DNA from 4 places in the Erwinia pyri genome. Region 4 is predicted to be linked to each of the others. Evidence: predicted binding sites of a transcription regulator. Region 4 holds the regulator's gene; each other region holds the start of a gene.
The links. Region 4 encodes Fur, which represses iron uptake genes when iron is present. Its sites were predicted from a motif close to ATAATAATGAGAACNACTATCAA; they were not measured.

Region 1 (3,109 bases), 2.1 Mb from region 4:
TTGAACTGGCGGGTTGGCAGGGAGTGGTGATGCTGCTGACGCTGGCCGGATTCGGCAGTATGGTGGTGCGCTGGATGAGTAAAAACTTACATCCTTAACAACGCAGGGCGCAGGAATTCAGAATGAGAGAGGGACGCAGAGCTGAATATGCTGCAAAAAGTAGAGAGAAGAAGGCGGCAGGAAGCTATTTTTTTCTTTTGTACCGGGTTGGCCAGATCTCTTCAGGCTGTTTGCCCAGCGCAGCCGCGATCAGCTGCTCGCCTTTCGGCCAGGGACGGCGCAGAGCGTTTGATAATGTTGAAGAAGCCAGCCCGGACTCTCGGGACAGCGCGGATAAAGTCGTCCCTTGTTTCTTTAATGCAGCAATAATATCGGCAGGGTGCCAGTCCTCATTATTCATAATGACTCTCTTTTTTCCTGGTTAAAGCCCTGCATGTAGACTATGAGTCATAATCATATCACGTTATTTTTCAATTGTGACTAATAGTCCGTGGACTAATAGGCTGCAAAGCGCAATGCTGGGCGCATGGAAAAGCTAAACACCACCAAAGTTCTTTTTGGAAAAAGAGTTAAACAACTCAGACTGCAGGCAGGCTTGTCGCAAGAAGCATTCGCATTAAAATGCGGGCTGGATCGGACCTATGTTTCTGGTATTGAACGAGGTTTACGGAACCCTACTCTGGAAGTTATTGCTGTTCTGGCCGCAGGCCTTGGCACTGAAATGAAAACGCTGATTGAGTTTTAATGGCAAAGATTAAATATTTTTAATTTTTTATATTGAGTTAATTCATTCTGTTGCCCATAAATTAAAATAATTTCCTCTCCGCGCTTTTAAAAAAATATATTTTCCTTTTAATTGCAAAAAAAATAATATTTCCCCGAATTTTATCGCCGGTATTGCGGAAAGAGCAGCGTTTCGCGTTGAAGGCTTCCATCAGTTGAGCCTGCGCAAAACCAGGTTTGCCATAGCACGCCATACTCTGCTGCCATCAGGCCATCGTAAGATCTATCTCTTGCCGTTAATGGTACTCCTTTACTCTCAGACGTGGTTAAGTACCAAAGCACGGCGAAGCCCTGCCCTGGCTATTCTCGATCTTCTGATGATGGAATCGTGATATTTTCCCTTACTCAGTAAGGGAAAACTTATTTTTACTCTTTTTACAGCGCGAGCGGACGCTGTTTTTCCGCACCAGATAACAATAAGAATGGTTATCAAAACCATTTGAATAATGGAATAAGTAACATTCATGCCGTAATAATTATCACTTAAGTTTCATAATGTTATGCGCTCATAATAATTCCAACAAACGGTTTTTATTTCCGCAACAGAAGTGCATAATACGCCCAATTACTCTTTTAAATTTATTTCTCTTGCCTGATGGAGCCACTATGCTGACTGCCGATATGATCGCTAAACTGAATGACCAGTTAAACCTGGAGTTTTATTCTGCCAATCTCTATTTGCAGATGAGCGCCTGGTGTGCGGATAAGGGGTTTGAAGGGGCTGCCTCCTTCATGCACGAGCACTCTGTGGAAGAGATGCAGCATATGCAGCGTCTGTTCAACTATCTGAGCGACACCGGCGCCATGCCGGTCCTGGGCAGCATTGCTGCACCGCCAGTGACGTTTAACTCACTGAATGAAGTGCTGGAGCAGGCTTATGAGCACGAGAAGCTGATCACCGGCAAAATCAACGAACTGGCGCACGCAGCGATGACCACACAGGACTACTCCACCTTTAACTTCCTGCAGTGGTACGTTTCTGAGCAGCATGAAGAAGAGAAGCTGTTCAAATCTGTGCTGGATAAGCTGGCGCTGGTTGGTACCGGTGGTCAGGGTATGTTCTTCGTGGATAAAGATTTGATGAAGATGAGCAACACCAGTAATCCAGAGGCTTAAGGATTATTGCTGACTTCCCTGCCTGATACAGACCGCAGGATGAGCAGCAAAAGTGGCTATAAAAAAGGAGGCGCAAGCCTCCTTTTTTAATGGTTACTGCCCTGCTTCTCTGACAGCCACTGCAAGCGAGTAGCGGGTGGTCTGCGCGACTATTTTGGCATAGAGAGAGAGTAAAATTTACTGTCCACCGCCATCAGCGGGAAGGCTTCTGGCAGAGCGGTTACGCTCACTTCCCGGAAGCCGTTTTTCTCGTAAAAACGGTGTGCGGCAAGGAATTTATCGGTGGTGCCTAACCAGATGGTCGCCAGTTTTCGCTGGCTTGCATGGCCCAGCAGCGTGTTGAGTAATGCATTCGCCACTCCCTGAGATTTGCCCCGGAAGTCGCTTGCCACAAACATTTTGCGCAGAGCAGCCTGCTGCTGCCCTATATCTTTTAGCCCAATGCAGCCCACTACTCTGTCGCCCGCCAGGGCCAGCCAGAAATCGCCCATGCCGCGCTGGTAAAATGCCTCTATCTCATTGAGATCCGGCTGCTGTTGCGCGGTGATAGCGATGCCAAACTCCTGAGTCTGGATCGGCAGAATCAGATCCACGACACCCTGATGAAAACGGGGTTGATAGCGATGAAGTGACACGGTTTGCGTCATCATGCCTGCTCTCTTGCTAAGGGGGTGATAAAAAACACTGTATCACGTAATCACGCAAAATTTACCCCTCATTTTGCCGCTATCTTATCCCGGGGTTACGGCTCCTCCAGCGGGAATTTTACACCCTGGCAATGCATACGGAACAGTCTGGCAAGGTGCGCGCTCATTGGGGTTAAGGTCATATCTTTGCGCTGTATCAGATAAAACGTGGCCCTGGGCAGTTTCTCCTTGATCGCCAGGGAGACCAGCTGATTGCCGAGAACAGGATCGGAGATAACATCCAGCGACAGGATGCTGACAAAGTCGCTTTGCGCCACCAGGCTGATACAGGTCATAAAGGTTTCACAGGTGACGCTGACAGAGGGGGCCATGCCCATCTCGGTAAACAGCTCGTGTAATAAGCGGTAGTAGCTCCCTTTAGGTGTCGGCATGGTCCAGTCGCAGTGCTGCAACTCTGCCAGCGAGGTAGCGTGTTCGCAGGGATGCCCTTTGCGCACCACTACCCGGTATTCACGATCCATCAGCCGTTCGTAGCTCAGCTCATTATCCAGATGGCTTTGATA
Region 2 (3,109 bases), 670 kb from region 4:
AATTACAAAGTTATGATGAATTGCTTAACAGCAAGCATCGGCTGTCGCTGATGCTCTTTCTTTTTTTAAACTCAGTAACGTCCCTATTTTGTTTATGCAGCATCAATGGAAAAATGGCGACTTTCCAGTATTCCCCGCCCACGGTAATTATTGCGTTATTCAGTGCTATAATTGTGGGGTGGATGCTTTTAAAGCCTTCAGGCAAATTTCCGATATTAAATATCGTCGCGATCGTTACCGGTTTACTCTGGACATGGCAAATATACCTTAAGTATGAGTCGGTATTTTATTTCGACGGCAGCTTTTTAGTGATAAGCCTGGTCAGCGTCTTTTTTATCAGCGCAATTGCGTTAGGCGATCACCTGCTGGCTTTCTGTCTGCATACGGCGCCGCCCTCCGTGGCGGTACTGCTGCTGGATCATGGCCAAAACACGGTGCTTATTCTGTTTACCATCGCCTTGCCGCTGATAGGCTTCACGCTGCACCATCTGATGCAGCGCCGCCGCGACAGGTTTACCCGCCGTCTGATGCGCCAGCTCTATGAAGAGAAAGAGACCTACAGCGATCTCAGTATGCTGGACCCGCTGACTGGCCTCTATAACCGCCGTGGGTTAAAAAACCGGCTGGAAAATATTCTTGAAAATCATGCGGGAAGCCACTTTGTCCTGCTGCTGGATATCGACCATTTTAAAGCCTATAACGACAACTATGGCCATGCGATGGGCGATCAGGCGCTGGCTCGCGTCTCTGTTGCCATTCGGGATGCCGTGCGGTCCAGGGACATTGTGGCGCGCTATGGCGGAGAAGAATTTCTGGTGCTGTTAACTAACGTCAATGAGTCGATCGCCCGCAAGCTTTCAGAGCGGATCCGTCAGTATGTCCTTAACCTTGAGATCCCTCATCGCTTCAACGATCGGGTAGCGACCCATGTCACGGTCAGCGCCGGATTTGCGCCATTGTATGAAGAGGATTTTGACAGTGCGCTCGCTAATGCCGATCGCGCGTTATATCTGGCTAAGAATCGTGGGCGTAATACTATTCTTTCCTATGAAGATATTGCCAAAAGCAGCCTGGCTCAGCCAGCTGATGCCATGTAGTTTCCTGCTATGGCCCAGGGATATGGGCCAATACTTTTATTAATCTGATCATTAATTTTAATGCAAATGCCAGAAAAAACGGGAGAGTTTGGGTTAATGAAGCCCGGGTGCAGAAAAATACATTATTACTCTGAATCAAAAATAACCCCCTGACGGATCCCTTTTAATGAAATGCATCTCATTTAATAATGCCCGCAAAAAAAGTACTCTTGATTATTCCTGAAATTGGGAATTAATGGTGATATACCTTTTATTTCCTCCCTGCTCTTTTCTGCAGCTGTTGTTATAAAAAATAAGAAACGTTTCCCTGCCCTTTGCCTACTGTTAAACGCAGCCCGTGCGATCGTCCCCGGCACAAAATGAAGCTTGTTTGTGCAATTTTCCTCAGATAGAATCAAGAACGATTATCGTTTGCACTTCGATTCACTCTGGAAACCTTATGGCTACTCTCATCCGTCAGGCAGTTGAGTATGGTTCACATCCGCTGATCTTTTTGCAGAGCAGCCGTCCGCTGGCGCATTCGCTGCGGGCACTGTTCAGTGAAAACCGTGCATGGTTTCTGGAAAGCGTAAAGCTGGGCGAGGAAGCGCCCGCCAGCAGTATGACGCTGGACCGCTGGTCTGCCCCGGAGAGTTTTGCCCGGCTGAACGCGCTATATGGTGATTTTATCTATCGTGAGCAGCCTGAGCTGGCTCGCGAGCAGAAGCCGCTGCAGTCGCTCTGGGCGCAGTGGTACTTCGGCCTTGTTCTGCCGCCGATGATGATGGCCCTGCTGCTTGAGGAGCGTGCGCTTGATTGCTCCCCTGAGCACTGCCACGTCGAATTCCACGAAACCGGCAGACCGGCGACCTTCTGGTTTGACGTCCGTGAAGATGAAGAGGCGCGCTATCTCTCTCCCCGCCGCCGCATGGATCGCCTGATCCAACAGCATCTTATCCCGGTAGTACGCGGCATTGAGCAGCATGGCGAGATCAACAGCAAACTCATCTGGAGTAATACCGGCTTCACCGTCTGGTGGTTCCTTGGAGAGATAGCTTCCCTGCTGGGCGAACCGCTTAAGGTCGAACTGGAACACGCCTTCTTCTTCTCTAAAACCCTGCTCGATGGGTCAGAAAATCCTTTCTACCGCACCATGCTGCCGCGTGAGGGTGAAATGCAGCGGCGCACCTGCTGTCAGCGCTATCGCCTGCCTGATGTCCAGCGCTGCGGTAACTGCACGCTAAAACCGGTCTGATTTCGCCCCTTCCCGTTTACAGTTCGTCTGCTCTGTGGCAACTTTATGCGCTTCGTTATGTGGGAGAGAAGCATGAGCCTGGAGTCTGTACGGCAGTTCTTTGCCGAGCGCGCCCCCGATATTGGCATTATTGAACTGAGCGAAAGCACCGCTACGGTTGCGCTGGCGGCCCGCGCCCACCATGTGGAACCGGGCCAGATTGCCAAAACGCTGTCGCTGAAGGTGAAAGATCGGGTGATCCTGATTGTGACTCGCGGCGATGCCCGACTGGATAATCGCAAGCTGAAGGCGACCCTGGGTGCCAAAGCACGCATGCTGAGCACGGATGAAGTGGTGAACTGGACAGGCCATCCGGTGGGCGGCGTTTGTCCTTTCGGCCTGGAAACGCCGTTGCAGGTATTTTGCGATGTGTCGTTAAGGCATTATAACGAAGTGCTGCCTGCAGCTGGCTCCATCAACAGCGCGGTTCGCATCGATCCGGAAACGCTGGCTAAGCTGACCGATGCCACCTGGATTGACGTCTGCGAAATCCCTGCCTGACTGGCAGCCCCGGGCGTACACCGTTGCGCCCTCTTATATCCGCTGCATCATTAGCTGGTTGACTGTCGGATCGCCTCCCGCATTCCGTCAAGCTGCGTGCCTTCCGACGGCGTAACCAGCGCATAGTTGTAGTGGTTGTCACTCCAGTATTGCGCCATCAGGTCGCTGGCCCGGCGTTCGCCATGAGGCAGCTTAACGGGTTCGATCGGGCGAATATACCAGGCGACACGGCTCCCTT
Region 3 (3,109 bases), 2.1 Mb from region 4:
GGTGGTACTGCGCGGGAAGGTGCATCAACCAGCTTTTTACCAGACGGGTATTGCCCAGCCAGCGGCCCTGGAGATAGCTCAGCCAGCAGCCCAGGCTCGCCGCCAGCGTCAGGATCAGCAGCGTAGGAATAAACTCCATCACGCCTTTGGCGATCATCGCCCCCGCCAGCAGCAACAAACTGTCACCGGGCAGAAACGAGGCTGGCAGCAGGCCATTTTCCAGCAGCAGAGTAGTGAACATGATCCCATAGACAATCCAAATGACATTCGGATTGGCCAGCGCCGCAAAATCCTGGTGCCACAGCGCCTGAACAATCTCGTGCAATACACCCATTTCATTTCCTGTTTACTGCGTTTATCTGTCGATTGTACGCGCAAATATACCGTCACACCTTGATCGCGGGCGCGGATGCCGCGCCGTTGAACTTATGTTTAGCTTATCTGGCCGCTCAGGCGATCAAAGCCTGCGGCCAGGTCCTCAATTAAATCGTCGACGTTTTCCAGGCCAATATGCAAACGCACCAGCGTACCGGTGAACGCCACGCCCGTTGCCGGCCTGATTGCCGCCAGCTCTTCAGGCTGATTAGCCAGAATTAATGACTCATAGCCGCCCCAGGAGTAGGCCATGCTGAAGTGCGCAAAATGGTCGAGATAGTCAGCCAGCTGCCGATCGGTTAGCCGCGCCTTCAGGACAAAAGAGAACAGGCCGCTGCTGCCGGTAAAATCCCGTTGCCAGAAAGCGTGCCCTTTACATTGCGGCAGAGCCGGGTGGTTTACCACGGCAACTTCCGGCCGCCCGGCCAGCCAGTTGGCTACTTTAATGCTGCTCTCTTCATGCTGACGAAGACGGACCGCCAGCGTTCTCAGCCCCCTGCTGGCCATATAGGCGGTATCCGCATCGACCATCTGGCCCATCAGATAGGAGTTCTCACGCAGTTGCGGCCAGCAGCGCTCGTTGGCGACCGCCGTCCCGATCATCGCGTCTGAGTGACCAATCAGATATTTGGTGCCAGCCTGAATGGAAATGTCGATGCCGAACTCCAGTGCGCGAAACAGGATCCCCGCCGCCCAGGTGTTATCAATCATGATCACGGCGTCAGGGGCTTTGCTGCGAACGGCGGCCACGATCGCCGGGATATCCTGCACCTCCATGGTGATGGAGGCGGGGGATTCAAGGAAAACAACGCGAGTCGTCGGCTGCACCAGTTCGGCAATCTCCGCCCCCAGGCAATGATCGAACCAGGTGGTAGAGACATTCATTTTGCTGAGAATTTTAGTACAAAAATCCTGAGTTGGCTCATAGACGGAGCCTGCCATCAGCACGTTGTCGCCCGCCGAGACGAAAGCCAGGATCGCATTGGCTACCGCCGCTGCGCCGCAGGGGTAAAGCGCACAGCCTGCGCCACCCTCCAGTTCAGTCATCGCTTCCTGCAGAGAAAAGTGCGTCAGGGTGCCCCGGCGGCCATAAAACAGCTCGCCATCGGCACGGCCAGCCGTGCAGCGTTTTTTCTCTGCCACGCTGTCAAATACCAGCGAAGAGGCACGCTGGATCACGCTGTTAACGGATCCCTGGGTATAACGTTTACTGCGCCCGGCGGCAATCAGCGCCGTTTCAATTTTTTTACTGGTCATCAGAAAGCTCTGTCTGCGAATGGCGGGTTTTTCTTAACGTTAACACGCCAGGCGTCAGCGGAACATTGCGGGAAGGAGAGAGTGAGAAAGATTCATTAAAAAGCGGTGGGGAATGCGGTAAATCAGTGAATGTGCAAAAAATGTTTTCCGGAAAGTAAATAGTAATGATAACCACTATCAATTCACCACTGATTTGGTATGATCCGCACTGGTTTTTTTTACCCGTTAATGACGTTGGAGACAGAGCGTGACCAATAATTTGATGCAGACGGATCTCTCCGTCTGGGGCATGTACCAGCATGCGGACATCGTAGTAAAAGTGGTGATGATCGGTTTGCTGCTGGCGTCGGTCGTGACCTGGGCAATCTTCTTCAGCAAAAGCGCTGAACTGAGCTCGGCTAAGCGCCGCCTCAAACGTGAGCAGCAGGCGCTGGCTGGCGCACGCACGCTGAAAGAAGCGGCTGAAACCTGCGCCACGTTTAAGGCCAACAGCCTGACTACCCGGCTGTTGCAGGAGGCGGAAAATGAGCTGCAGCTCTCTGCCGGATCGGATGACAATGACGGCATCAAAGAGCGTACCTCTTTCCGCCTTGAGCGCCGTGTCGCCTTCTTCAGCCGTCATGCTGGCCGCGGTAACGGATTCCTGGCAACCATTGGTGCCATCGCGCCGTTCGTCGGGCTGTTTGGTACGGTCTGGGGCATCATGAACAGCTTTATCGGCATTGCGCAGACGCAGACGACAAACCTGGCCGTCGTGGCGCCGGGTATCGCCGAGGCGCTTCTCGCTACGGCCATCGGCCTGATTGCGGCTATCCCTGCGGTGGTTATCTACAATATCTTTGCCCGCACGATCGCCAACTACAAAGCCTCCATGGGGGATGTTGCGGCTCAGATTATGCTGCTGCAGAGCCGCGATCTGGATCTGGCTGCCAGCGGCACGCAGCGTGCGCCAGCTCAGAAACTGCGGGTAGGATAAGCACCATGGCTATGCGATTAAATGAAGATCCTGAAAGCAACGGCGAAATGCATGAGATCAACGTCACGCCCTTTATTGACGTGATGCTGGTGCTGCTGATTATCTTTATGGTCGCCGCGCCGCTGGCTACGGTTGACGTTCGCGTCAACCTGCCCGCCTCTTCCAGTGCTCCTCAGCCGCGCCCTGAAAAGCCGGTCTATCTCTCCATCAAAGCGGACAAGCAGCTCTTTATTGGCAACAACGCGGTAACGCCAGAAACGCTGGTAGAGACGCTGAACGGGCAGACGGAAGGGAAAAAGGAGACCACCATTTTCTTCCAGGCCGATAAGTCAGTGGATTACGAAACGCTGATGGGGGTGATGGACAAGCTGCGTCAGGCGGGCTATCTGAAGATTGGCCTGATGGGCATGGAAACCGCCGGGAAGTAATTCTCGTGTGCTGAAGAAGGGGCCGGTATCTGCATACCGGCCCCTTTTTTATGACATCTGCATTGCCGTAGCA
Region 4 (3,109 bases):
TTGAGTGGACGGGCAACGTTCGCTACTCCTCTGACTATTTCGATCAGCTGCATCACTATGCGGTTGAGCTGATCAACAAGGGACTGGCCTATGTTGACGAGCTGAGCCCTGAGCAGATCCGTGAATATCGCGGCACCCTGACGGCGCCGGGGAAAAACAGTCCGTTCCGCGACCGTTCAGTGGAAGAGAACCTGGCGCTGTTTGACAAAATGCGCAACGGCGGCTTTGCTGAAGGCACCGCCTGCCTGCGTGCAAAGATCGATATGGCCTCCAGCTTTATCGTGATGCGCGATCCGGTTCTGTACCGTATTAAGTTTGCTGAGCATCATCAGACCGGCAGCAAGTGGTGCATCTATCCGATGTATGATTTCACCCACTGCATTTCCGATGCGCTGGAGGGGATCACCCACTCACTCTGTACGCTGGAGTTCCAGGATAACCGCCGTCTGTATGACTGGGTGCTGGACAACATCACCATTCCAACCCATCCGCGTCAGTACGAATTTTCTCGTCTGAATCTCGAATACGCCATCATGTCCAAGCGCAAGCTGAGCCTGCTGGTAACAGAGAAGATTGTGGAGGGATGGGACGATCCACGTATGCTGACCGTTTCCGGTCTGCGCCGTCGCGGCTACACGGCTGGTTCTATTCGCGAGTTCTGCCGCCGTATTGGCGTGACCAAACAGGACAACATCGTGGAGATGGCCTCGCTGGAGTCCTGTATTCGTGACGATCTGAACGAGAATGCCCCGCGCGCGATGGCGGTGATGGATCCGGTGAAGCTGGTGATTGAGAATCTGCCCGCTAATCACGAAGAGATCATCACCATGCCTAATCATCCGAACAAGCCGGAGATGGGAACGCGTGAAGTGCCGTTCAGCCGTGAGATTTATATCGATCGTGCTGACTTCCGCGAGGAAGCGAATAAGCAGTACAAGCGTCTGGTACTGGGGAAAGAGGTGCGCCTGCGTAACGCCTATGTGATCAAAGCGGAACGCGTGGCGAAGGATGAAGAGGGTAATATCACCTGCCTGTTCTGCACCTGCGATACAGAGACGTTGAGCAAAGATCCGGCCGATGGCCGTAAAGTGAAAGGCGTCATTCACTGGGTTTCTGCCGTTCATGCCTTACCGGCAGAGTTCCGCCTCTATGACCGTCTTTTCAGCGTGCCAAATCCGGGTGCGGCAGAAGATTTCCTGACCACTATCAACCCTGAATCTCTGGTTATTCGTCAGGGCTTTGTAGAGCCAGGCATGCAGCATGCGGAAGCCAGCAGCCCGTATCAGTTTGAGCGCGAAGGGTACTTCTGTGCTGACAGCCGATACTCCTCTGCCAGCAACCTGGTGTTTAACCGCACGGTTGGCCTGCGTGACACCTGGACAAAAGCGGGAGAGTAGCGCTTCCGGGTTTTCTGAAAGCAACGCAGCCTCAGGGCTGCGTTTTTTTTGCCATTCAGTATGGTGCAGAGGAGTGTTTCAGAGGGTAAACGCTTCAGCTGTGAAGGGATCACTCAGCGCATTTGTGTCGGCAGTTCTGCTCCTTCAGGCAAAAAAAAGCCGGTGATTTTCACCGGCTTTCTTCAGGAATGCAGATTATTTGTCGTGCAGCGTTTCATCTTCGCGGCAGTCGCCAGTAGAACAGTGACCATAAAGGTACAAGCTGTGGTTACTGAGCTTAATACCATGACGCGTGGCGATATCACGCTGGCGAGCCTCGATCGATTCATCTCTGAATTCGATCACTTTGCCGCAGTCCAGGCAGATAAGGTGGTCGTGATGATGCTGCTGAGTCAGTTCAAAAACGGATTTGCCGCCTTCGAAATTGTGGCGGGTAACGATCCCCGCATCATCAAACTGGTTCAGCACGCGGTAGACCGTTGCCAGACCAATTTCTTCGCCCATATCAATCAGGCGTTTGTACAAATCTTCCGCACTGACATGATGGCCTTCAGGTTCCTGAAGCACTTCCAGAATTTTCAGTCGGGGAAGCGTGACTTTCAGGCCGGCCTTCTTTAATGCGGTGTTATTGTCAGTCATGCGGATATTGTCCTGTTACTTTGCTTGTCACTGTGCGGCTGAAAAGCCCTGAACATCGGTCGACGCAAAACGCCTCATTATAGTACTCACGCTTCGAAATGAACACCTCGGGCGTTGCGAATCTGTAAAGGGAGGTAATGATGATGTCTTTACGTCCGGAAAGCTGGCGCTGGGTTTACATTTCGCTTTGCCGTGCCTTTAAGAAAAAGCCACGAAGTAAGCGGGGTGACCGATGGCGATATTCTACAGTTTTGCAGATGAAAGTTACAAAATTGTGCCTATTACTTCTATAGGAAAAGTCAGAGGCCTGATGTGAGTTACCTCCCACATCAGCCCCTTCTCCTTAAGCTTGCAGAATTTCCTGCAGCTGGAGCTCATCGTAAATTTGTTTCACCCATTTTTCAGTACGTTCGCGGGTCAGTTCCGGTTGACGATCTTCATCAATAGCCAGGCCCAGGAAATGCGTATCATCAGCAAGCCCTTTGGACGCTTCAAAATGATAACCTTCAGTTGGCCAGTGACCCACGATAACGGCGCCTTTCGGTTCGATGATATCGCGAATGGTGCCCATCGCGTCGCAGAAATACTCCGCGTAATCTTCCTGATCGCCACAGCCAAAAAGCGCAACCAGTTTGCCATTGAAATCGATCTCTTCCAGGGTAGGGAAGAAGTCATCCCAGTCGCACTGGGCTTCGCCGTAGTACCAGGTAGGGATACCCAGCAACAGGATATCAAAGGCTTCAAGGTCTTCTTTGCTGCTTTTAGCGATATCATGAACCTCAGCCACCTCGTTGCCGAGCTGCTTCTGGATCATTTTTGCAATATTTTCCGTATTGCCCGTATCGCTGCCAAAGAAAATGCCTACGAGTGCCATGCGCTTAATAACCTCTTGAAACTAAAATTTAGGGTAACGACTTTACTGCAGTTAACGGCAATGATAGCAGACAGCACAAGGGGGATAAATGAGTAATCCGCCTGCTTTTGTCGCTTTGTGCTTCAGCAGCAAGAGGTTGAAGAGCCGGTTCTGCCGCTTTTCAACGCTTCTGACTGGCTAACATCGCCATGACCATCTC

Region 1: a site for Fur is predicted at 1,194-1,216, ahead of ftnA (non-heme ferritin). Genes of this name have one in related genera too.
Region 2: a site for Fur is predicted at 1,486-1,508, ahead of fhuF (siderophore-iron reductase FhuF). Genes of this name have one in related genera too.
Region 3: a site for Fur is predicted at 1,791-1,813, ahead of exbB (tol-pal system-associated acyl-CoA thioesterase). Genes of this name have one in related genera too.

What each region holds. Positions count from the first base shown of each region.
Region 1 covers NZ_CP132353.1:773,561-776,669, reverse strand. The annotation lists gene Q3V30_RS03660 (MFS transporter) at 1-98, shown strand, start outside; gene Q3V30_RS03655 (helix-turn-helix domain-containing protein) at 185-400, opposite strand; gene Q3V30_RS03650 (helix-turn-helix domain-containing protein) at 527-745, shown strand; gene ftnA (non-heme ferritin) at 1,390-1,899, shown strand; gene Q3V30_RS03640 (GNAT family N-acetyltransferase) at 2,049-2,549, opposite strand; gene Q3V30_RS03635 (LysR family transcriptional regulator) at 2,642-3,109, opposite strand, start outside.
Region 2 covers NZ_CP132353.1:3,874,776-3,877,884, forward strand. The annotation lists gene Q3V30_RS18325 (GGDEF domain-containing protein) at 1-1,097, shown strand, start outside; gene fhuF (siderophore-iron reductase FhuF) at 1,537-2,331, shown strand; gene Q3V30_RS18335 (YbaK/EbsC family protein) at 2,404-2,871, shown strand; gene Q3V30_RS18340 (anti-sigma factor family protein) at 2,922-3,109, opposite strand, start outside.
Region 3 covers NZ_CP132353.1:732,843-735,951, forward strand. The annotation lists gene Q3V30_RS03450 (DedA family protein) at 1-334, opposite strand, end outside; gene metC (cystathionine beta-lyase) at 433-1,632, opposite strand; gene exbB (tol-pal system-associated acyl-CoA thioesterase) at 1,880-2,608, shown strand; gene exbD (TonB system transport protein ExbD) at 2,614-3,036, shown strand; gene tcuC (MFS transporter) at 3,085-3,109, opposite strand, start outside.
Region 4 covers NZ_CP132353.1:3,204,355-3,207,463, reverse strand. The annotation lists gene glnS (glutamine--tRNA ligase) at 1-1,397, shown strand, start outside; gene fur (ferric iron uptake transcriptional regulator) at 1,593-2,036, opposite strand; gene fldA (flavodoxin FldA) at 2,380-2,910, opposite strand; gene ybfE (LexA regulated protein) at 3,071-3,109, opposite strand, start outside.